DNA from 4 places in the Massilia luteola genome. Region 4 is predicted to be linked to each of the others. Evidence: predicted binding sites of a transcription regulator. Region 4 holds the regulator's gene; each other region holds the start of a gene.
What was found. The regulator sigma-54, encoded in region 4, starts transcription at its own class of promoters, with help from an activator protein. The targets are predictions, from matches to a motif close to TGGCANGNAANCTGCTTT.

Region 1: U9J41_RS13725 (ANTAR domain-containing response regulator) is a predicted target of sigma-54. The motif match lies at 1,667-1,684, and genes of this name have one in related genera.
Region 2: prpB (methylisocitrate lyase) is a predicted target of sigma-54. The motif match lies at 2,368-2,385, and genes of this name have one in related genera.
Region 3: pepA (flocculation-associated PEP-CTERM protein PepA) is a predicted target of sigma-54. The motif match lies at 2,683-2,700, and genes of this name have one in related genera.

Annotation. Positions count from the first base shown of each region.
Region 1 covers NZ_JAXOFN010000011.1:180,087-185,716, forward strand. Annotated here, with positions in the region: gene U9J41_RS13710 (S9 family peptidase) at 1-859, opposite strand, end outside; gene U9J41_RS13715 (hypothetical protein) at 1,049-1,219, opposite strand; gene U9J41_RS13720 (hypothetical protein) at 1,241-1,498, opposite strand; gene U9J41_RS13725 (ANTAR domain-containing response regulator) at 1,695-2,336, shown strand; gene U9J41_RS13730 (hypothetical protein) at 2,683-2,961, opposite strand; gene U9J41_RS13735 (MFS transporter) at 2,936-4,231, shown strand; gene nirB (nitrite reductase large subunit NirB) at 4,261-5,630, shown strand, end outside.
Region 2 covers NZ_JAXOFN010000004.1:121,890-127,519, reverse strand. Annotated here, with positions in the region: gene U9J41_RS07230 (cation acetate symporter) at 1-877, shown strand, start outside; gene U9J41_RS07225 (alpha/beta hydrolase) at 1,070-2,188, opposite strand; gene prpB (methylisocitrate lyase) at 2,431-3,321, shown strand; gene prpC (bifunctional 2-methylcitrate synthase/citrate synthase) at 3,335-4,495, shown strand; gene acnD (Fe/S-dependent 2-methylisocitrate dehydratase AcnD) at 4,665-5,630, shown strand, end outside.
Region 3 covers NZ_JAXOFN010000043.1:24,088-29,717, forward strand. Annotated here, with positions in the region: gene U9J41_RS26745 (thiamine pyrophosphate-requiring protein) at 1-82, opposite strand, end outside; gene U9J41_RS26750 (SDR family oxidoreductase) at 113-1,117, opposite strand; gene U9J41_RS26755 (hypothetical protein) at 1,212-1,424, shown strand; gene pepA (flocculation-associated PEP-CTERM protein PepA) at 1,725-2,606, opposite strand; gene galB (beta-galactosidase GalB) at 2,841-5,585, opposite strand.
Region 4 covers NZ_JAXOFN010000005.1:149,287-154,916, forward strand. Annotated here, with positions in the region: gene U9J41_RS08520 (enoyl-CoA hydratase/isomerase family protein) at 1-373, opposite strand, end outside; gene hpf (ribosome hibernation-promoting factor, HPF/YfiA family) at 497-856, opposite strand; gene U9J41_RS08530 (RNA polymerase factor sigma-54) at 958-2,463, opposite strand; gene lptB (LPS export ABC transporter ATP-binding protein) at 2,466-3,260, opposite strand; gene lptA (lipopolysaccharide transport periplasmic protein LptA) at 3,257-3,826, opposite strand; gene lptC (LPS export ABC transporter periplasmic protein LptC) at 3,849-4,460, opposite strand; gene U9J41_RS08550 (KdsC family phosphatase) at 4,480-5,013, opposite strand; gene U9J41_RS08555 (KpsF/GutQ family sugar-phosphate isomerase) at 5,013-5,630, opposite strand, start outside.

The DNA of each region.
Region 1 (5,630 bases), on a different contig from region 4:
TCAGGCCGTGGCCGTGCGGCGTGTTGCGGCCGACGCGCGTGCGCTCTTCCGAGAATTCCTCGTAGCCGCTTTCCGTCACGTAGCGGGGCATCTTGCCGGCGCGGCCCTTGTCGGCGGTCTTCGGGCCCGTCACGACGAGCAGCCAGCGGCCGTCCGGCGACAGCGCGCTGTTCACGATCGCGATCTTGTCGCCCAAATAGATCGGGGCCGGGGCGCGGGTCGGATCGGCGCGGCGCAGTGCCTCGGCCCGGGCGTGGGTGGCGTCGCGCTCGTCCTTCTGGCGTTTCAATATCGTCGACAGGCGCAGCTGCATGTCGCGCAGGGCGTCGGGCTCCGTCGCGTTCGGGTCCTTGGCGGCGCGCGGTAACGCGATGGGACCGAGCACGCGCTCGTTGCGATCCCAGCCGAACCAGTCGTCGCCGATGCGGAACTGCACGCCGCGCTCGTCGGCCGAATATTGCACGGCCTGGACCGGCACGCCGTTGCTGCGCGTGATCTGCACGAGGGCGCCGTTCTTGATGTCGCGTTCGAACAGGTCGCCGTTGCGCACGACGATGGCCCGGGTCCGCGCGCGGTTGTACAGCATTTCCGGGCTGTCCAGCCTGGCCTGTTCGGCATCCGCCACCTGCGCCGCATGGCCCGCCCGGGCCGCGTTCACGCGCCACGTGTCGCGCAGCGGCGAGCCGGTGCGCTTCTGTTTATAGAGGATCTGCTTGCCGTCCCAGTTCCACCACGCCGCTTCCACGGGGGTGCCGATCCAGTCGGGGTTGGCCATGGCCTGGTCGAGGGTTACGGGCGTCGAGGCGGCGGCGGGCAGCGCCAGCAGCGCGGCGAGAACGGCGAAAGTGGGAAGTCGCATCATCAGTCGGGTGGATAAATGAAGAACAAGAATGCTTTTCTTGGTGAGAAATTGCAAAAAAGCATTCTAGCTCAGCCGACAACGATGCTGTGCGGATTCGCCAGCGGGAGTGGCGCGCGTGCGTAAGTACAAAAAACAACGCCCGGCCAATGCCGGGCGTGTGGAGACGTCTTTGCAACCGGGATTGCTTTACGCGGCCGCTTTCGGTTGCGCGTATTCGGCCATCCACAGTTCGGTCGGCGCTTCGGCCAGCCACAGTTCGGTCGGCGCGGTGACGGTCGGGTTACGCACGAACATCACGATGCGGGTAACGATGGCGGCGGCCGAGATGCCGACGGTGAGGTATTCGACTGGGGTCATGATCTTTATCCTTGGCTTTGCTTAGTTGTTCGGGATGTCGCGGACGGCTTCCGGGGCCAGCGCGGCTGCGCAGAACGGGCCCAGGATGATGATGCCGGCGTGGCGTTGCATCCTGCTGCGGGCGAGCGCGCCGCTGGCCGGCTGTGCGACGTCGGGCACGATCCAGCCGCCGTGCGCGGTGTACAGTTCGATCGCAAGGTCGCGGAGCTTGCCGAAGGTGTCGGCGATATGGTGGCGCAGACCCTTGTCCTGCGCCTTGGTGATCGTTGCGGTAGTCATTGTCATCTCCGGTGAAAATCTGTCGTGTTGCGATGCAGTATAGGGACAACCCAGTCATAAATGAACTTTAGATTTATGATGCAGCCCATCTGTTTTGTGAATATTTTCCGCAAGACAACTAAAGCGGATGCGCAGTCATATCATGCGGCTGCTGAATATCTGAGTGTCTGGCCCGGAACTTGCATACCCCATGGGCATGAAACCGCCTCTTAAGGTCCAGCGCACCCTGCGCATCGTCGTCGTCAACACCGTGCCGGATCACGCCACGGACGAGGCCGCGCTCGCCGCCCAGGCACGGCGCAACACGGCGCTGCGCATCGGGTTGCTGGAATCCGGCTACGACATCGTCGCCTCGCTGCCGGCCGACGTCTTCCTGCCCGAGCGGATCGCGCAGATCCAGCCGGACATGATCATCATCGACAGCGAATCGGACGCGCGCGACGTCCTCGAGCACATCGTGATCGCCACGCGCGACGAGCCGCGGCCCATCGTCCTGTTCACGGACGACCAGACGCCGTCCAGCATGGACGCGGCGATCGACGCCGGGGTCAGCGCGTACATCGTGGCCGGCCTGCAGGCCGAGCGCGTGAAACCCGTGCTGGACGTGGCCCTGAAGCGCTTCACGCGCGAGCAGAAGCTGATGGGCGAGTTGTCCGATACGCGCCGCCAGCTGGCCGACCGCAAGCTGATCGAACGGGCCAAGGGCGTGCTCATGGCGCGCAACAAGCTGACGGAAGACGAGGCCTACCAGCGGTTGCGCACGATGGCGATGAACAAGAAGCTCAGGCTGGCCGACGTGGCCCAGCGCATCCTGGACGTCGAGGATCTGCTCGGCTAAGACCAAGGAAACGCCTGGCACACGCATTCGTGGCCGGGTCGGACCGTCCGGAACAGGGCCGTGATCGGCGGCGCCTTCATGCACCGGCGGCCAGCCCGCGCGCATGGCCGTGCTCATGAATTTGTCGCGCAACGGCCGGTCCGGCTGGCCGGCATGCCCGCGCACGCGGGCACCCAATGACGTTGCGTAGACGCGGAGCAAGTTAGGGCCCCGCCTTCGCGGGGTGACGCTCCACGGGTTGCGGCCACCCGCCTGCCGGGAATGACCGGATCGCACCCGATACCAGTCACAACGTCGTTTCCACCTTCACGAGACGCCCCTGGCCGAGATGCTTCATTTGCGTGCGTTATTTGCGTGCATGGTGCACTGCAATGAAGCGAATCGGCGCCGATGCCACGTTCTGGGCCGGGAAAACCATCTGGCACGGGTCTTGCAAATACGGAGGTAACGGGATCAACGGCGATCCCCGGGTAATACAGCGCCGGCCCAACGACGGGTCGGCAAACAGGACAACGGCGTCCGCTGCACCGCAAACGCGATCTTCACTCTCGCCCGCGGTACGCAGCGGGCGCCTTTTCGTTTTCAAGAAGGGAATAAAAATGGCCGGCAAAGCAAACAGCATCAAGCTATTCTCCTTTGATACGCCCCAGATGCGCGCGTTCCACCTGACCTGGGTGGCCTTCTTCGTCTGCTTCTATGCCTGGTTCGCCTGCGCACCGCTGATGCCGGTGATCAAGGGCGAGTTCCACCTGTCGGTCAGCCAGATCGCCGACATCAACATCGCAGCCGTCGCCATTACCATCCTCATGCGCCTGATCGTCGGCCCGCTGTGCGACCGCTTCGGCCCCCGCAAGACCTATACCGGCCTGCTGGCGCTGGGCGCGATCCCGGTGCTGGGCGTCGCGATGGCCCAGAGCTACGAAAGCTTCCTGCTGTTCCGCCTCGGCATCGGCGCCGTCGGCGCCAGCTTCGTGATCACGCAGTACCACACCTCCGTCATGTTCGGCCCGAAGGTCGTCGGTACCGCCAACGCGGCCTCGGCCGGCTGGGGCAACAGCGGCGCCGGCGTCGCGCAGGCCACGATGCCGCTGCTGCTGGGCGCCGTGGTCATGCTGGGCGTGACCGAAACGATGGGCTGGCGCGTCGCGCTGCTGGCGCCGGGCGTGCTGATGCTGATCATTTCCGTCGTCTACTACAAATTCACGCAGGACTGCCCGGAAGGCAACTTCGCCGAGCTGCGCGCGGCGGGCGTGCCGTTCGAAAGCGGCGGCAAGGGCGGCTGGGCGAGCTTCTTCGAAGCCTGCCGCAACTACCGCGCCTGGCTGCTGTTCATCACCTACGGCGCCTGCTTCGGCATCGAACTGTTCATCCACAACGTGGCCGCGACCTATTACGTCGACCACTTCGGTCTGTCCCTGAAAGGGGCCGGCATGGCCGCCGGCAGCTTCGGCCTGCTGGCCCTGTTCGCCCGCGCCCTCGGCGGCTGGATCTCGGACAAGGTCGCCGCCCGCGGTGACCTGAATTCCCGCGTGAACCTGCTGTTCATCCTGATGATCGGCGAGGGCCTGGGCCTGCTGTGGTTCTCGCAGACCACCAACGTGACCATGGCCATCGTCGCCATGCTCGCCTTCGGCCTGTGCACCCACATGGCGTGCGGTTCGACCTATGCGCTGGTCCCGTTCGTGAGCCGCAAGGCGCTGGGCGGCGTGGCCGGCATCGTCGGCGCGGGCGGCAACGTCGGCGCCGTGCTGGCCGGCTTCCTGATGAAGGCGACCGGCGACGTGCGCCAGAGCCTGATGATCCTGGGCGGTGCCGTCCTCGTCGCGGCGCTGTGCGCCATCGGCGTGCGCTTCACGCTCACCGTCCCCGAAACGCCGGCGCCCGCCGCCGCCTGAACAAGTTATCGCTGTATAGGAGTCGCAACATGAAACTGATCGTCATCGGCCACGGCATGGTCGGCCACAAATTCCTCGAAACCCTGTTCGCGGACGCCGCCCAATCGGCAAGCTTCCACGTCACCGTGCTGTGCGAGGAACCGCGTCCCGCCTACGACCGCGTGCACCTGTCCGCATTCTTCTCGGGCACGACGGCCGAGCAACTGTCGCTCGTCGCGCCGGGCTTCTTCGAGAATCACGCCGCCAACGTCGACCTGAAGCTGAACGCCAAGGCCGTCGCCGTCGACCGCGCCGCGAAGACCGTCACCTTGGCCGACGGTGAAGTGCTGGCTTACGACAAGCTGGTGTTCGCGACGGGGTCGTACCCGTTCGTGCCGCCCGTCCCGGGCAAGGAGCGCGACGACATCTTCGTCTACCGCACCATCGAAGACCTGGAAAAGATGACGGAATGCGGCGCCCGTTCGAAAACCGGCGTCGTCGTCGGCGGCGGCCTGCTGGGTCTCGAATGCGCCAAGGCCCTGCGCGACATGCACCTCGACACCCACGTCGTCGAATTCGCGCCGCGCCTGATGGCCGTGCAGGTCGACGACCTGGGCGGCCGCGTCCTGCGCAACAAGATCGCGGCGCTGGGCGTTTCGGTCCACACGCAAAAGAACACGCTGCAGATCGTCGACGGCGAGTCCGCCACGCACCGCATGGAATTCGCCGACGGCAGCCACCTGGAAGCCGACATGATCGTGTTCTCGGCCGGCATCCGCCCACGCGACGAGCTGGCCAAGGCCTGCGGCCTGGCGCTCGGCCCGCGCGGCGGCGTCGCCATCGACGACGCCTGCCTCGCCTCCGACCCGCACGTCTACGCGATCGGCGAGTGCGCCGCGTGGGGTGGCCAGACGTTCGGCCTCGTCGCACCGGGCTATGAAATGGCGCGCATCGTCGCGCGTGCGCTGCTCGGCCAGGAAGCCGCCTTCGCCGGCGCCGACATGAGCACGAAACTGAAGCTGATGGGCGTGGACGTCGCGTCGATCGGCGACGCCCACGGCAACACGCCGGGCGCGCGCAGCTTCCAGTTCACGGACGAGCGCAAGCAAGTCTACAAAAAGATCGTTGTCTCCGACGACGGCAAGCGCCTGCTGGGCGCCGTGCTGATCGGCGATGCCGCCGAATACGGCAGCCTGCTGCAGATGATGCTCAACGATATGGAGTTGCCGGAAGCGCCGGAATTCCTGATCCTGCCGCAGGCCGAAGGCGGCGCCCGTCCGGCGCTGGGCGTCGACGCGCTGCCGGCGGCCGCGCAGGTCTGCTCCTGCAATGCCGTCAGCAAGGGCGCCATCTGCGACGCGGTGGCCGGGGGCGCCTGCGACATCGGCGCGATCAAGTCGTGCACCAACGCGGGCACGTC
Region 2 (5,630 bases), on a different contig from region 4:
GGACCCCATATCCGGCATCTCGCTCGGCATGGCGCTGATGTTCGGCACGGCCGGCCTGCCGCACATCCTGATGCGCTTCTTCACCGTCCCGAACGCCAAGGAAGCGCGCAAGTCGGTGCTGTGGGCCACCACCTGGATCGGCTACTTCTACATCCTGACCTTCATCATCGGCTTCGGCGCGATCGTCCTGGTGAGCACCAACCCGGCCTTCAAGGACGCCGCCGGCAAGCTGCTGGGCGGTAACAACATGGCGGCCGTGCACCTCGCGAACGCGGTCGGCGGCGACGTCTTCCTCGGCTTCATCTCGGCCGTGGCCTTCGCGACCATCCTGGCCGTCGTGGCCGGCCTGACCCTGTCCGGCGCCTCGGCCGTGTCGCACGACCTGTATGCCACCGTGATCAAGAAGGGCCAGCCGGCCCCGGGCAGCGAACTGCGCGTGTCGAAGATCACGACGGTCTGCCTGGGCATCGCCGCCGTGCTGCTGGGTATCGTGTTCGAGAAGGTCAACGTCGCGTTCATGGTGTCGCTGGCCTTCGCGATCGCTGCCTCGGCCAACTTCCCGGTGCTGTTCATGTCGGTCCTGTGGAGCAAGTGCACGACCCGCGGCGCGACCGTGGGCGGCTTCCTGGGCCTGGCCACGGCCGTGGGGCTGACCGTGGTGTCGAAATCGGTGTGGGTCGACGTGTTCCACAACACGGCCGCGATCTTCCCGTACACCTCGCCGGCGCTGTTCTCGATGACCGTGGGCTTCGTCGGCGTCTGGCTGTTCTCGGTCACGGACAAGAGCCCGCGTGCCGCGATCGACAAGGCCGGCTTCGAGGCGCAGGAAGTGCGTTCCGAGACCGGTATCGGTGCCTCGACCGCATCGGCGCATTGACGGGTTGATGCACGCAACCGCGGCTCGGGGAGCCCGCCCTACGGTTTGCGATGATGTTGGTCGACGCAAAAACGGCGGGCTTGGGGGAGCCCGCCGTTGGTTCGCCTTGACGTAGGGCGGGCATTTGAGGCCGGGGGCCTCAAATGAAACGTGCACACGAGAATTCGACCCGCCGCGTGCGGGTCTTTTCGTTTACGGCGCCACGTCCCCGGCCTTTTCCGCGAACGGCCGCGCGTAGCGCACGAGCGAGATCAGCGTCTTGCCCGGCTCCTCATTGAACATCTCGTGCGCCGAGTTCTCGAACCACACGAGCTGCTTCGACGGCGCCTTCACCTTCGCGAACCATTCCGCCGTCGCGGACGACGAGACGTTGTAGTCGTGCCGGCCGTTGAAGATGACGATCGGGCAGTCGAACGTCGTGTAGACGCTGAAGTCCTGCGTGAGCACGTCCGTCAGCATGCGGCTGCTCGAGAAATCCGTGCCTTCCCACATGGTCTTCAGGTCGGCATCCGTGTATTCCGGCGCCAGCTTCGTGGCCGCCGATTCCGCGTCGAAGTCCGTCCGGCCGTACACGGCGCCGCCGTAGCGTGCGAGCCATTTGCGCTGCAAATATAAATCCTTGAGCACGAGCGGCTTGCCCGGCGCGGCGTACGGCGCGATCGATTCCAGGTCGCGGATGGCCTGTGCATTGCCCTCGCGTCTGGCCGCATCCATCGCGAACTGCCAGCCGCGGCGCTCGCTCTCCATGCCGTCGGTGATCTGGGCCAGGCCGATGTACGCGTGCAGCCAGTCCGGATGGCGCCGCGCCAGCTGGATGCCGAGCGACGAGCCCCACGAGTGGCCGAGCACGAAGATGCGGTCCTTGCCGAATTCCTTGCGCAGCCACGCCACCATCTCCTCGGCATCGAGCAGCATGCGCGCGCGGGTCATCGTCGGCGCGACCTTGGCCGGATCGTTGGCCGCATAGGTCTTGCCGGCGCCGCGCTGGTCCCACTGCACGACCGTGAAATATTCTTCCCAGCCGCGCTGGAAGTACCAGCTCGTCGGCATCGACACATAACCCGGACCGCCGTGCAGCATCAGCAGCACGGGATTGCGCAGGTCCGTGCCGCGCACGCTGATCCACTGGTCGATGCCGCCGATGCGCACGGCCCGCGTCTCCTCGACGCCGTGCGGGGTGACGATGCGGCGCATGTCGGCGATGATCTTGACCGCGTCCGCGCGGCTGTCCGGGCCGGCGGCGCCGGCGGGCGTGGCGATGGACAGGCCGGCCGGCAGCAGGGCGCACAGCCTGGATGGGTGTCTGAACATGGTCTCCCCGGTGATGAGTGGTCGCGCGAAGTCTGTTCAATTTCATGGGGTGTGTCAATCGCCCCGCTTGTTTCATCGCTGTTTCATATTGAAACGCCCTGCAACGAATTGCCGACGGCCGGGCTTGCCGCGCGGGCCCAAGTCCTTGAAAATCCAGGCTGTCCGCGTTCGGCAACGATTGGCACGGTCTTTGCAATGCATGGACCATAATCCAACAGACCCGCTACGAGAAAGGTAAGGACATGAGCCAACAATCCGCCGGCGCCAAATTCCGCCAGGCCGTCCAGGAAGAACATCCGCTGCAGGTCATCGGCGCCATCAACGCCAATCACGCCCTGCTGGCCAAGCGCGCCGGCTACCGCGCCATCTACTTGTCCGGCGGCGGCGTGGCGGCCGGGTCGCTGGGCTTGCCCGACCTCGGCATCAGCGGCCTGGAAGACGTGCTGATCGACGTGCGCCGCATCACCGATGTGTGCGACCTGCCGCTGCTCGTCGACATCGACACCGGCTTCGGTGCGTCGGCGTTCAACGTCGCGCGGACGGTCCGCTCGCTGATCAAGGCCGGCGCGGGCGCCTGCCACATCGAAGACCAGGTCGGCGCCAAGCGCTGCGGCCACCGTCCGGGCAAGGAGATCGTCACGCAGGGCGAGATGGTCGACCGCGTCAAGGCCGCCGTCGACGCGCGCACGGACGACAACTTCGTGATCATGGCGCGCACCGATGCGCTGGCCGTCGAAGGCCTCGACAAGGCCGTCGAGCGCGCGGTCGCCTGCGTGGAGGCGGGCGCCGACATGATCTTCCCGGAAGCCATCACGAGCCTGGAGATGTACGCGCAATTCAAGAAAGCGGTGAAGGTGCCGATCCTCGCCAACATCACGGAATTCGGCGCGACGCCGCTGTTCACCGTGGAAGAGCTGCGCGGCGCCGACGTCGACATCGTCCTGTATCCGCTGTCCGCGTTCCGCGCCATGAACAAGGCCGCCGAAAACGTCTACGAAGCCATCCGCCGCGACGGCACGCAGAAGAACGTCGTCGACACGATGCAGACGCGCGCCGAACTGTACGAGCGCATCGACTACCACAGCTACGAACAGAAGCTCGACGCGCTGTTCGCCCAGAATAAATCCAAATAAAGGAAACCGAGCGATGACCGACGTGAAGACCGACACCCCAACCTTCAAACCGAAAAAATCCGTGGCACTGTCCGGCGTCGCCGCCGGCAATACCGCGCTGTGCTCCGTGGGCCGCTCCGGCAACGACCTGCACTACCGCGGCTACGACATCCTCGACGTCGCCGGCAACAGCGAGTTCGAGGAAATCGCCTACCTGCTCGTGCACGGCAAGCTGCCGAATGCGGCGGAACTGAAGGGCTACAAGGCCAAGCTGAAATCGCTGCGCGGCCTGCCGCATGCGGTGAAGGCCGCGCTGGAAGCGCTGCCGGCCGGCGCGCATCCGATGGACGTGATGCGCACGGGCGCGTCGGTCCTCGGCTGCGTGCTGCCGGAAAAGGACGACCACAACATCGCCGGCGCGCGCGACATCGCCGACCGGCTGATGGCGTCGTTCGGGTCGATGCTGCTGTACTGGTATCACTACAGCCATAACGGCAAGCGCATCGACGTGGAGACGGACGACGACTCGATCGGCGGCCACTTCCTGCACCTGCTGCACGGTACCAAGCCGTCGGACGAGTGGGTCAATGCGATGCACACGTCCCTGAACCTGTACGCCGAACACGAATTCAACGCGTCGACGTTCACCGCGCGCGTCGTCGCCGGCACCGGTTCCGACATCTATTCGGCCATTACCGGCGCGATCGGCGCGCTGCGCGGTCCGAAGCACGGCGGCGCCAACGAAGTCGCGCTCGACATCCAGAAGCGCTACGAAAACGCGGACGAAGCGGAAGCCGACATCCGCAACCGCGTGGCGAACAAGGAAGTCGTGATCGGCTTCGGCCACCCGGTCTACACGATCGCCGACCCGCGCAACAAGGTGATCAAGGAAGTGGCGCGCACGCTGTCGCACAGCGCCGGGTCGATGAAGATGTTCGACATCGCCGAGCGCCTCGAGTCCGTGATGTGGGACGTCAAGAAGATGTTCCCGAACCTCGACTGGTTCTCGGCCGTCTCGTACCACATGATGGGCGTGCCGACGGCGATGTTCACGCCGCTGTTCGTCATCTCGCGCACGTCGGGCTGGTCGGCCCACGTCATCGAGCAGCGCATCGACAACAAGATCATCCGCCCGAGCGCGAACTACGTCGGGCCGGAAGACCTGCAGTTCGTGCCGCTGGCCGAGCGGAAGTAACACCCGAAACGCAAAACCGTCGCCCCCGCGGAGGCGGGGGCCCAAGTACGATGCGGGCCGGCGCACTGAAATTGGATCCCTGCCTGCGCAGGGACGACGTGCTGTTGGCGCGGCCTGGCGCAAGCAATTCCACGGTTCGCAAACATACCGTCTAACGAGGTTCCTCATCATGAACAGCAACTACCGCAAACCCCTGCACGGCACCGCCCTCCATTACTTCGACGCGCGCGCCGCCGTCGACGCCATCCAGCCCGGCGCCTGGGACACCCTCCCGTACACCTCGCGCGTCCTCGCCGAAAACCTCGTGCGCCGCTGCGACCCGGTCGCGCTGGTGCCGTCGCTGAAGCAGATCATCGAGCGCCGCCGCGACCTCGATTTCCCGTGGTTCCCGGCGCGCGTCGTCTGCCACGACATCCTCGGCCAGACGGCCCTCGTCGACCTGGCCGGCCTGCGCGACGCCATCGCGCAGGAGGGCGGCAATCCGGCGCTGGTGAACCCGGTCGTGCCGACGCAGCTGGTCGTCGACCACTCGCTCGCCGTCGAATGCGGCGGCTTCGATCCGGACGCCTTCACGAAAAACCGCGCCATCGAGGACCGCCGCAACGAAGACCGCTTCGACTTCATCGAATGGACCCGCAAGGCCTTCGAGAACGTCGACGTGATCCCGCCGGGGAACGGCATCCTGCACCAGATCAACCTGGAGCGCATGAGCCCCGTCGTGCAGGTGAAGGACGGCGTCGCGTTCCCGGACACACTCGTCGGCACCGACTCGCACACGCCGATGGTGGATGCGCTGGGCGTGATCGCCGTCGGCGTCGGCGGCCTGGAAGCGGAAAGCGTGATGCTGGGCCGCGCGTCGTACATGCGGCTGCCGGACATCGTCGGCGTCGAACTGGCCGGCAAGCCGGGCGAGGGCATCACCGCGACCGACACCGTGCTGGCGCTGACGGAATTCCTGCGCAAGTCGAAAGTGGTGTCCGCCTACCTCGAGTTCTACGGCGAAGGCGCCGCGAACCTGACCCTGGGCGACCGCGCGACGATCTCCAACATGGCTCCGGAATACGGCGCCACGGCCGCGATGTTCGCCATCGACGAGCAGACCATCAAATACCTCTGGCTGACGGGCCGCGACGAT
Region 3 (5,630 bases), on a different contig from region 4:
CGTCGCCCGGATAGCCGAAGATCGTGCGCACGCCCCATTCGTACAGGCGTTCGACGAAGAAGTCGCCAACGGTTTTGCTCATGTCATGTCCTCGTGATGTCTGGATGGTTGATCAGTGGCGGCGCAACTGGCGCAGGCCGAGCGCGACGCCCGCGGCCGCGCCCACGCCGGCCAGCAGCCAGCCGCGGTGCGTCGTGGCCCACAGCTGCATGCTGCGGGTGCTCGCGCCGGCGTCGAACGTGCCGTGCGCGGCATACGGACCGGGCACCGGGCGCCACAGGTTGTCGGGGCGGTCGGCCGGGATCGTGTCGGCGCGCTGCTGGCCCGCCACGCCCTTGCGCGCCAGGTAGCGGTCGAGCAGGCGCGGGACGAATTTCTCGGCCAGCATCGTCGCCAGCGTGGGGTAGCCGACGCAGATCTCGGCGCGGCGCGCGTGCGCCGCCCACCAGATGGCGCGGCCGGCGACCTCCGGCTGGTAATACGTGCCGATCGGCTTGGGGTGGTGCGTGAGCGTCGTCTTGCACCATTCGAATTGCGGGGTGTTCACGCCGGGCATGTCGACGATGGCCACGTGGATGTCGCTGTGGTCATGTTCCAGCTCGGTGCGCACGGATTGCGTGAAGCCCTTGATCGCGTGCTTGGCCCCGCAATACGGGGATTGCAGGGGAATCGAGCGGTAGGCGAGCGCCGAGCTGACCTGCACGATGGTGCCGCGGTTGCGCGGCCGCATGCGTTTCAGGGCCACCATCGTGCCCCACACGAAGCCGTGGTAGGTGACGTCGGTGACGCGGCGGAAATCTTCCGGCGCGATGTCGGCGAACGGCGCGAACACGGTGGCCATCGCGTTGTTCACCCAGATGTCGATGGGGCCCAGCTCGTTTTCCGCGCGTTCGGCGGCGGCGTCGACCTGGGCGTAGTCGGCCGTGTCGGCCGAGATGGCGATGGCCTGCGGCGACCCCAGGCGCTCGGCCTCGGCGCGCGCGGCTTCCAGGCGGTCGGGATCGCGCGCGACGAGCGCGATGCGTGCGCCGCGCCGGGCGAATTGCTGAACCGCCGCGCGGCCGATGCCCGCGCTGGCTCCCGTGATCACGACGACTTCGTGGCGTGCTTCCGGCATGGCTGGGTCCTCCAATGTTGCGATGCAGGTCCAGCTTAGCACCAAGCGTCGCTGAGCCTCGCCACGTTATGTTTGTGAAAAAGTTCTTGAACAAATGCATGAATCCGATAATTTTTTTCTAACAATCGGCTGCGATACTGTCGAGCTGGATACGATCCATTCCCTGGCCTGCCGCCGGCGGGTTCACATAACGACCACCGCGGAAACGGAAAATGAAAAAACGCTGTTGTCGCTCGTATCGTTGCTGCTGTTGTCCCAGGGCGCCTGTGCCGACGCTTCCGAGCAGAGCACCGGCACGACCAACTAAGGCGCCTTCCTGACGGGCGCCGTCACGGGCGGCCCCAGGTTCCAGTCAGCCAGCCAGGCCATCGACGGCATCAAGCTGTCGCACGCGATCATCTACATGAAAGCCGACCAGGACGGCGGGTCGTGACGGAGGCGCAGTTGCGTGCGCGCTTCGGGGAGGAGTTGACGGGGTGCCGATTTCGCGGCGGCGCTGCAGGAAGGATCGCTGCCGGCGCGCCGGGATTGTCCGGCCGCGCGTTGAGGGCGTAAAAAAACCGCGGTCGCAACCGCGGTCTTTCAAGAGGCCGGTCCGGCAACCGGATCAGGCCTTCGGCGTGCGGCGACGACGCTGCGCGCCCACCAGGCCCAGCATGCCCATGCCCAACAGCATCATGGTGCCCGGTTCCGGCACGGCGTTCGTGAACGTGTTCGAGCCATCGACCTTGAACACGATGTCGTTGTCGCCGGCGACATAGTCCGGGAACATGGCGCTGCCGCCCATGTGGAAGTTTGCGGTCGCCGAGTTGCCGGCCGGGTAGTTCAGGTTCGATTCGAAGTTGACGCCGAACAGCAGTGCCGACACGCCGTCCAGGTAGTTCGGGTCGATGAAGTCACCGGCTTCGGCTTTCAGGGCGGTGATCTTGGTCGAACCCTGGCCGCCCGCACCGGCGATGGTGAAGGTCGACTGGGTGTTGCCGGGAACGATGGTCAGCAGGGCGATCAGCTGGCCGTCGTCGAAGCCGGTGCCGCCGGTGGTCGAGGCGTTGGCGGCGGTGTCGTAGTAGATCGCGACCTTGTTGTCGGTCGAGGCGGGATCGAGGCCGAACGTGGCGGTCGAGCCGGTCAGGCTCGTCACTTTCTCGTTCAGCTTGGCGACGATCGTGAATTCGAACGTCTTGCCGGCACCTTTGGTACCGTTGGCGTTGAAGTCCAGACCGTTGAACAGGGCGGTCGTGTCACCGTCGACACTGGCCAGGTTCGACTGGTACAGGAACTGGAAGTTCTGGCCGACGGTCAGGGGGGAACCGAACGGGCCGACGCCTTTGGCGACGCCGCTACCGGTGGTGTTCCAGTCCAGGGTAGTGGCATCCGATGCCAGGACGCTGCTGCCATCCTTCAGCGTGAAAGCCTGTGCCGACGAGGCGGCGAAAGCAAGGCCGAGGGCGGCGGCAACCGGAATCAGTTTGCGGAACGATTTGATCATGTTAGCTCCAAGTCATCTGCTGGTTAAGGTATCGGGGGGATAGTCCAGCGCTTGTCTGCAAGCACATCACCAAACGTGTGCAAGTCACGTGCCAGTGTTTGCCCCTCCTTTTTAAATCAATGACTTGCGAAACAACCTTCGAAAAATTCCAGCTTTCCGGCAGCGCTATGTAAAAAATCTCGACAGAAGATTTTGCATTCTGGAAACCGTCGCGCCGGCGCCGCCCAGGCGTCGCTAGTCGGCCGCGGGCCGGCTGTGCAAGGTCACCACCGCCTCCTTGAGCCCGGCGCCGCTGGCCCGCACGGTGATCGTGCCGCCCGCGCCGGCCTTCGTCCGCACGATGCCCAGCAGCAAGCCATTGAACGCCGCGCGTTCCGGCGACTGGAACGATTCGAAACTCGTCGGATCGCCGTTGTCGGTGGCGACGAGCTCCCCCGGTCCCTCGACGGTGAAGCGCACGCGGTCGTGCGCGCGCGGGGCCACGCCGCCGTCCTTGTCGACGACGCGCACCGTGACGAAGGCCAGGTCGCGCCCGTCGCTCGCGAGCGCGGTGCGGTCGGCCTGCGCCTGCAGGGCGGCCGGGGCGCCGGCCGTCTTCACCGTCTCGCGTGCCCATTCCTTGCCGTCCTTGTAGGCGACGACCGTGATCTCGCCCGGCGCGTAGGTCACGTAGTCCCAGCGCAGGCGGTAGGCGTACGGCGCCTTCTTCTGGCGGCCCTGCGACTTGCCGTTGACGAACAGCTCGGCCTCGTCGCCCGACGTGAACACGTGCACGGGCGTCACCTGGCCGACGCGCTCGGGCCACGTCCAGTGCGGCAGCACGTGGACCATCGGCAGGTCCGGTCGCCAGCGCGACTGGTACAGGTAATAGCGGTCCTTCGGGAAGCCGGCCAGGTCGACGATGCCGGAGTAGGAGCTGCGCGCTTCGTAATACGGCGTCGGTTCGCCCAGGTAGTCGAAGCCGGTCCAGACGAATTCGCCGGCCGTGTATGGATTCTGGTCCAGCGACGCGAATGCGCGGTCGGCCGACGCGCCGAAGTCCGATGCGAACAGTTCGTAGGCGCTGACCTGGTGGGTGGCCGGATCGCCGCCGATGCCGGGACGCACGGATGCGCTCAGCACGCCCGGCACCGGAAACTGGTATTCGCCGCGGCTGGACAGCGCCGAGGCGCTCTCGCTGTGCAGGATCACCTTGTGCGGAAACGCGGCGCGGAACATCGGGAACTGGCCGGGCAGGGTGCGGATGCCCGTGCCCTGGTAGTTCAGCGAAATCACGTCGACGACGCCCGGCAGCGGCATGTCCGCCTTCGCGTAGTTCATCGCGCTCGTCGCGGGGCGCGTGGCGTCTTCCTCGTGCGCGATGGTCACCAGTTCGCGCCCGACCGCGGCGCCGTCCGCGCCCGTGTACTGCTCGCCCACCTCGTTCCCCACGCTCCACAGGATGATCGACGGGTGGTTGCGGTCGCGCCGGATCATGGCGCGCAGGTCCTGCTCGTGCCAGTCGGGGAAGATCAGGTGGAAGTCCAGCGGCGTCTTCTTGCGCTGCCACGAATCGAACACTTCGTCCATCACGAGGAAGCCCATGCGGTCGGCCAGCTCCAGCAATTGCGGGTCGGGCGGATTGTGGCTCATGCGCAGGGCGTTGGCGCCCATCGCGCGCATGATCTCCAGCTGGCGCTCGGCCGCCCGCACATTGAATGCGGTACCGAGCGCGCCGAGGTCGTGATGGTTGTTCACGCCGCGCAGCGGAACGTGTTCGCCGTTGACGATGACGCCGCGGTCCGGATCGAAGCGCACGGTGCGGATGCCGAACGGCGTCTCGTAGCGGTCGACGACGCGGCCGTCCTGGCGCACGGTGGCGACGAGGGCGTAGCGCTGCGGCTTCTGCGTGGGCGGCGGCCCCCACAGGCGCGGGTGCGCGACCGTCGCCGAGCCGCTGACGGTGCCGCTGGCGCCCGCTGCCACCGGCGTCGCCGGCGCCACGACCGTCGCGACGGGCTTGCCGGCGATGTGTCCGCGCTCGTCGAGCGCATACAGTTCCGTCGTCACCGTTGCGCGGGCCGCCGCCGTGCCCTCGTTGTCGAGCACGACCCGCCACGCGACGCGCGCGGCCTCCTTCGTGACCTCGGGCGTCGTCACCGTCACGCCCCACTGGCCCACGTGCACGGGCGCCGTCTTCGTCAGCCACACGTCGCGGTACAGGCCCGCGCCCGGATACCAGCGCGCGGATTCGGGCGGGTTGTCGAGGCGGATCGCCAGCTGGTTCACGGCGCCCGGCTGCAGCCACGGCGTCAGGTCGATGCGGAACGAGTTGTAGCCGTAGGGCCAGCCGCCCGCGAGGTGGCCGTTGACCCACACGCTCGCGTACGACATGGCGCCGCCCACGTCGAGGAAGATCTTCTTGCCGCGGTCGGCGAGCGGGATGTCCAGCTTGCGCCGGTACCACGCAGGACCCCAGGTCTTGAGGCGGCCCATGCCGCCGTACGGGCCGGTCGTGAGGAACGGGCCTTCGATGGCCCAGTCGTGCGGCAGGGTGACCGGGCGCCAGCCGCTGTCGTCGAACGCGGCGCGGGCGAACGGGGCGTCGACGACCGGTTCGGCCGCGGGGCGCGTGTAGCGGTGCGCCGGGTCGCGGATGAACGCGTTGCCGCTCGGGAGAATCCACGGTTTCAGAACGGGCGTGGTCGCGCGCGCGACACGCGCCGCTTCTTCGGGGATGGCGTCGGCCACCTTGCCGTCGGCGGACGCCGTGACCACCGGGCGCACGTCATAGAGATAGGGCGCGGAGCCGCCCGCCGGATCGCCCGGATGGAAGCGCCAGCCGTCGTCCAGCAGGATGCGCTGGCGCGGCGCCTGCGAGTCGGCCGCGGGCCGGGCGTGCGCGATGGTGGGTGCGACGGCGGGCAGCAGGGCCGCCGCCAGGGTGATGCCGAGCGTGGCGGCGAGCCGGCGTGCGGCCGTGTGACGCGTGTCTTGCACAGTTTCCTCCAGGAATGGCGGTTGCGCGATCGACGCGGCGCCGCA
Region 4 (5,630 bases):
CGCCCTGGGCGATGCCCATGCCGCCGCCCATCACGACGCCGTCCATCAGCGCGATATACGGCTTCGGATAAAAATGGATCAGGTGGTTGAGGGCGTATTCCTCGGTGAAGAAATCTTCCAGCAGCGGGCTGCCCGTCCGCGGCGTGGCCCTGCCGGCCTCGTGGAAGAAGCGGATGTCGCCGCCGGCACATAACGCCTTCTCGCTCGTGCTCGTAATGACGACGGCGTCCACGCCGGCATCCCCGCGCCAGGCGAGCAAGGCCGCGGTGAGCGCGCGGACCATGTCCAGCGACAGCGAGTTGAGGGCTTTGGGGCGGTCCAGGGTGATGATGCCGGTGCGGTTGGCGACCCGCGTTTGCACGTGTTCGGTCATGTCTCGTGTTATTGAAGTGTTATTGGAATAAGCAGAACCGCATTCTAACGCGCATGGGTGGCGCATAAAATCGAAAAGGGCGCCGATGCGCCCTTTGTCATTGATGCTGCTGCACGCGTGGCATCACGCGGCGGCGGGTTCTTCCTCTCCCCCTTCGGACATGCGCTTGATGCACGCGTTGTCATGATCCTTGAGCATTTGCTTGTACTTGACGACCTGGCGGTCGAGGCGGTCCATCAGCATGTCGATCGCGGCATATAAATCGTGCGCGGCACTGGCGACATGGACGATCTTGCCTGCGAGACGCAGATTGATCTCGGCTTTCTGGCGTTTTTCTTTCTCGGTGAGATTGTCGATGCAGAGGATGACGTGGGAGTCAATCACTTGATCGAAATGGCGGGTAATGCGTTCAAGCTTGTTCTGTACGTATTCTCGGATTGCTGGGGTTACATCGAGATGATGTCCGCTGATAGTGAGATTCATACACACTCCTTTGAAGATTCGCTGCCGTGCCGTGCGCGCATCCGGGCATGGAGGCAGCGTTGTTGCCAGAGCTTGCTGCAAGAGCTTGCTACTAGAGCTCGCTACAAGGATTTGCGGAGACTGACGGGAGGGATCTTCAGCGCCTCACGGTATTTGGCGACCGTGCGCCGCGCGATAACCATTCCCTGTTCCCCTAGCATCTCCGCGATCTTGCTGTCGGATAAAGGGTTCTTGGGGTCTTCTGCTCCTGTGAGTTGTACGATGAGGGCCCGTATTGCCGTCGACGATGCTTCGCCTCCCGCTTCGGTGGCAACGTGACTCCCGAAGAAATACTTCAACTCGAACATGCCGTGCGGGGTCAGCATGTATTTCTGAGTTGTGACTCGAGAAATTGTGCTCTCGTGTAGACCTAGTGTATCAGCTATCTCACGTAAAACAAGGGGCCGCATTGCGACGGCGCCATGCGAGAAAAAGTTGCGCTGGCGATCCACAATGGCCTGGGCCACGCGCAGGATCGTGTCGAAGCGCTGACGCATATTCTTGATGAGCCACTTGGCTTCCTGCAACTGTGCTCCCAGCTGGGATTCCGATTTCCCCTGCTTCATCAGCGCCGCATACACGCTGTTGACGCGCAGGCGCGGCATCACTTCCGGATTCAGCTGCACGCTCCAGCCGTCCTTGGCGCGGCGCACGATCACGTCCGGCACGACGAAGTCTGACACATCCGACGCGAACGCCGCGCCCGGATGCGGATTGCACTGGCGGATGATGGTCTGGGCTTCGCGCAGGTCTTCGTCGTCGCAGTCCAGCGCCTTTTTCAGCTTGTTGAATTCGCGCTGCGCGAACCACGTCAGGTATTTCTCGACGATGACCAGCGCCATGCGCCGCGTGACGAGCGGCACGCCGGGCATGCGCCGGATCTGCAGGGCCAGGCATTCTGCCGCGCTGCGCGCGCCCACGCCGGGCGGGTCCATGCTCTGCACGAGGGCCAGCGCCATGCGCAGTTCCTCGAACTCGATCTCCAGTTCGGCCGGCAGGCGCGCGTGGATGTCGTCCAGCGGTTCGTCCAGATAACCATTGTCGTCCAGCGCGTCGACGACGAGTTCCACCAGCGCGCAGTCGCGCGCCGCGCAGCACGTCATGCGGACCTGTTCCATCAGGTGCTCGCGCAAGGTGACCGGGCTCGCTTCCAGCTGCGGACGGCCGTCCTCGTCCTCGCCGCCGCTGCCGCTGCTGCGGCCGAATTCGCCCCAGTCCTCGCCGCCTTCGCTGCCGGCGCCTTCGCCGCTGTCGCCGCCGGCATCGGCGCCGCTCTCGCCGCTGCCGTTCTCGGCGGGCGCGCCGCCCTCCGCGCTCGGCCCCTGCGCGGCCGGCGCCTCACCGGCCTGCATCGATGCCGGCGCGCTGTTGATGGCGCCGTCGGCCAGCAGGCGTACGGAGCGGTCGAGCGGATCGTCGAGCCGTTCGAGCAACGGGTTCTCGCTCAGGGCCTGCTCGATTTCCTGGTGCAGCTCGAGAGTCGACAGCTGCAGCAGCCGGATCGACTGCTGGAGTTGCGGCGTCAGTGCAAGGTGCTGTGAAGTCTTGAGTTGCAGCGTCTGTTTCATGACTACATTCGGAAGTGTTCGCCCAGGTAGACGCGCCGCACCGATTCATTGGCGATGATGTCGTCGGGACGGCCGGATGCCAGCACCGCCCCCTGGTTGATGATGTAGGCGCGGTCGCAGATGCCCAGCGTCTCGCGCACATTGTGGTCCGTGATCAGCACGCCGATGCCGCGCTCCTTCAGGAAGCGCACGATACGTTGGATCTCGATGACCGCAATTGGATCCACGCCGGCGAACGGTTCGTCGAGCAGCACGAAGCGCGGATTCGTCGCGAGGGCGCGCGCGATCTCCACGCGCCGCCGTTCCCCGCCCGACAGCGACAGGGCCGGGCTCTCGCGCAGCTTTTCGATCTGCAGCTCGGTCAGCAGCTCGTCGAGGCGTTCGGCGATGCGCGTCTTGGTGAGCGGCTTGCCGTTCTCGCGCTGCAATTCCAGCACGGCGCGGATGTTCTCTTCCACCGTCAGCTTGCGGAACACGGACGCTTCCTGCGGCAGGTACGACAGTCCCAGCAGGGCGCGCCGGTGGATCGGCAGGCTCGTGACGTCGGTGCCGTTGATGTCGATGCTGCCGGCATCCGACGGCACCAGGCCCACGATCATGTAGAACGACGTCGTCTTGCCGGCACCGTTCGGGCCCAGCAGGCCGACGACTTCGCCGCACGCGACCTGCAGCGACACGTCGCGCACCACCAGGCGCTTGCCATAGCTCTTCTGCAGGCCGTTGACGACCAGCGTGCTGCCGCCGCATTCGGCCGGCGGGATGTCCGTATGGGCCTCCATCGTGCGGACCTCCGTCATTGCTTGCCCGCCGGCGTGGCACCCGCGGCCGGCGCGGGCGTGCGGCGCGGCTGCAGCGTGATGCTGCCGCGGCCATTGCCGGGCTTGTCCGCGCCGCTGGCGTCGTTGCGGCCGACCAGCACTTCCTTGCGGTTATCGTAGGAGATGAATTCGTTGTCCATTTCCTGCGTGACCTTCTGGCCTTCGAGCTGGCGGATCATGGCTTTCGAGAACAGCTTCACGAGGTCGTTGCGTTCGTCGTATTCGATGCGCTGGGCCTGGCCTTCGTCCCACAGGTCGGGGCCGCCGTCGCGCTTCTGGCGGAAGGTCGCGAGCTTGCCCGGATCCGCGGTCAGGATGAACGTGTGATAACCGTCCGGCGCTTCCTTGACCTCGGCGCGGTCCGACTTGAGGACCATGGTGCCGCGCGTGATGATCACGTTGCCGGTGACGACATAGTTCTGCGTCACCAGGTCGCTGTTGGCCTTGTCGTACTTGATGTTGACCGGCTTGAGGGCGTCCGCCCTCTCGGCCGAAGCAGCCAGCGGCACCAGCAGGAACATGGCGGCGGCGAGTATTTTCTTCATTCGTTTATCCTCTCAATTGGCTTCAGCGCGGCGGGCGCGGTGGGCGCGGCGGATAGGTGGCCGAGCCGCGGCCGCCCAGCGCGATCTGCTGGGTGGCGTTGTTGGCCTCCATGCCCACGGCGTCGATCGACGCGCTGCCGAGCGTCATGTGGACCGGCCGGTCGGTCTTGGCGATCTCGTCGTCCGTCAGCAAGGTCAGGACCTCGGTGCGGATCCGCAGCGGCTGCGACGTCGCGTTGCCGGGGCGCTGGATGTCGACGTTGCCGGTCAGGTCGATCTGGTTCTGGTTCTGGTTGACGAGCGCGTGCTCCGCCGTCATCGTCATGGGCGGGTGTTCGGCCGTGAGGCTCTGCACCACGGGCTTGTCGACGAGGGCCGTGTTGTCGGCCGGGCGGTGCGTCAGGCGCTCGCCCGAGATCACGTAGCGCGGCTTGCCGGCCTCCGACATGCGCACCCAGCTGAAGTTGTCGACGATGTAGTCCGGCTCGTTGCCCGCATTGGCGCCCGGCGTGGTCTCTTCGCCCTGCATCACCTGCACGAGCCAGAAGCTGCCGAACGCAAAAAACACGGCGGTCAGCATCAGGGCCAGCAGGCGCCAGCGGTGCGCGGTGCGCTTGTAGTTGGCAGGGGCCATGGCTGCGCTTATCCTGAAATTAACCGAAATACGGCGCGAGCGCCTGTTCGTAGGTGCCCTGGGCGCGCATCACCATGTCGCACACTTCGCGCACGGCGCCGCGGCCGCCCGGGTTCTGCGTGACGTAATGGGCGCGGTGCCGCACTTCCGGATGGCCGCTCGGCACGGTCACGGCAAAGCCGACGCGCGTGAACAGCGGCAGGTCGATCACGTCGTCGCCGATGTAGCCGCATTCCTCGGCCGTCACACCCGTTTTGGCGAGCAGGTCGGCGAACGCGAGGCGTTTGTCGTGCTGGCCCTGGAACACGTGCGTGATCCCGAGGTCGGCCGCGCGCCTGATGACGATGGGCGACGTGCGTGCGCTGATGATGGCCGTCTGCACGCCCGTGCGGTTCAGGAGCTGGATGCCGAGGCCGTCCAGCACGTAGAACGTCTTCGTGACTTCGCCGTCCGGGCCATACGTCAGGCTGCCGTCGGTGAGGACGCCGTCGACGTCGAAGATCATGACTTTCACGCGCGCCGCGCGCTCCATGTGTGCCAGCGGGGTCACCATCAGATCACCTTGGCGCGCGTGAGGTCGTGGATGTGCAGCGCGCCGACCAATACGTCGTCGGCGTCGGTGACGAGCATCTGGTTGATGCGGAATTCTTCCATCACGGCGACGGCATCCACCGCCAGCTGGTCCGGATGCACGCGGCGCGGGTCCGGATGCATGACGTCGCGGATCACGAGCTTGCTGAAATCCTGGGCCTTCTCGATCAGGCGGCGCAGGTCGCCGTCCGTGAACACGCCGACCGGATGGCCGGCGGCGTCGACGACGGCCGTCATGCCCATGCCCTTGTGCGAGATTTCCAGCAGCGCATCGGTCAGCAGCGCGTCCGGCGTGACCTTCGGCACGGCGTCGCCGCTGCGCATCACGTCGCGCACGTGCGTGAGAAGCCTGCGGCCCAGCGCGCCGCCCGGATGCGAGCGCGCGAAATCGTCCGGTTTGAAGCCGCGCAGTTCGAGCAGCGCGACGGCCAGCGCATCGCCCAGCGCGAGGGTCGCGGTGGTGCTCGCGGTCGGCGCCAGGTTCAACGGGCAGGCTTCCTTCTCGACCGCGACGTCCAGGTGCACGTCCGCCGCCAGGGCCAGGGTCGATTCCGGCTTGCCGGTCATGGCGACCACGGG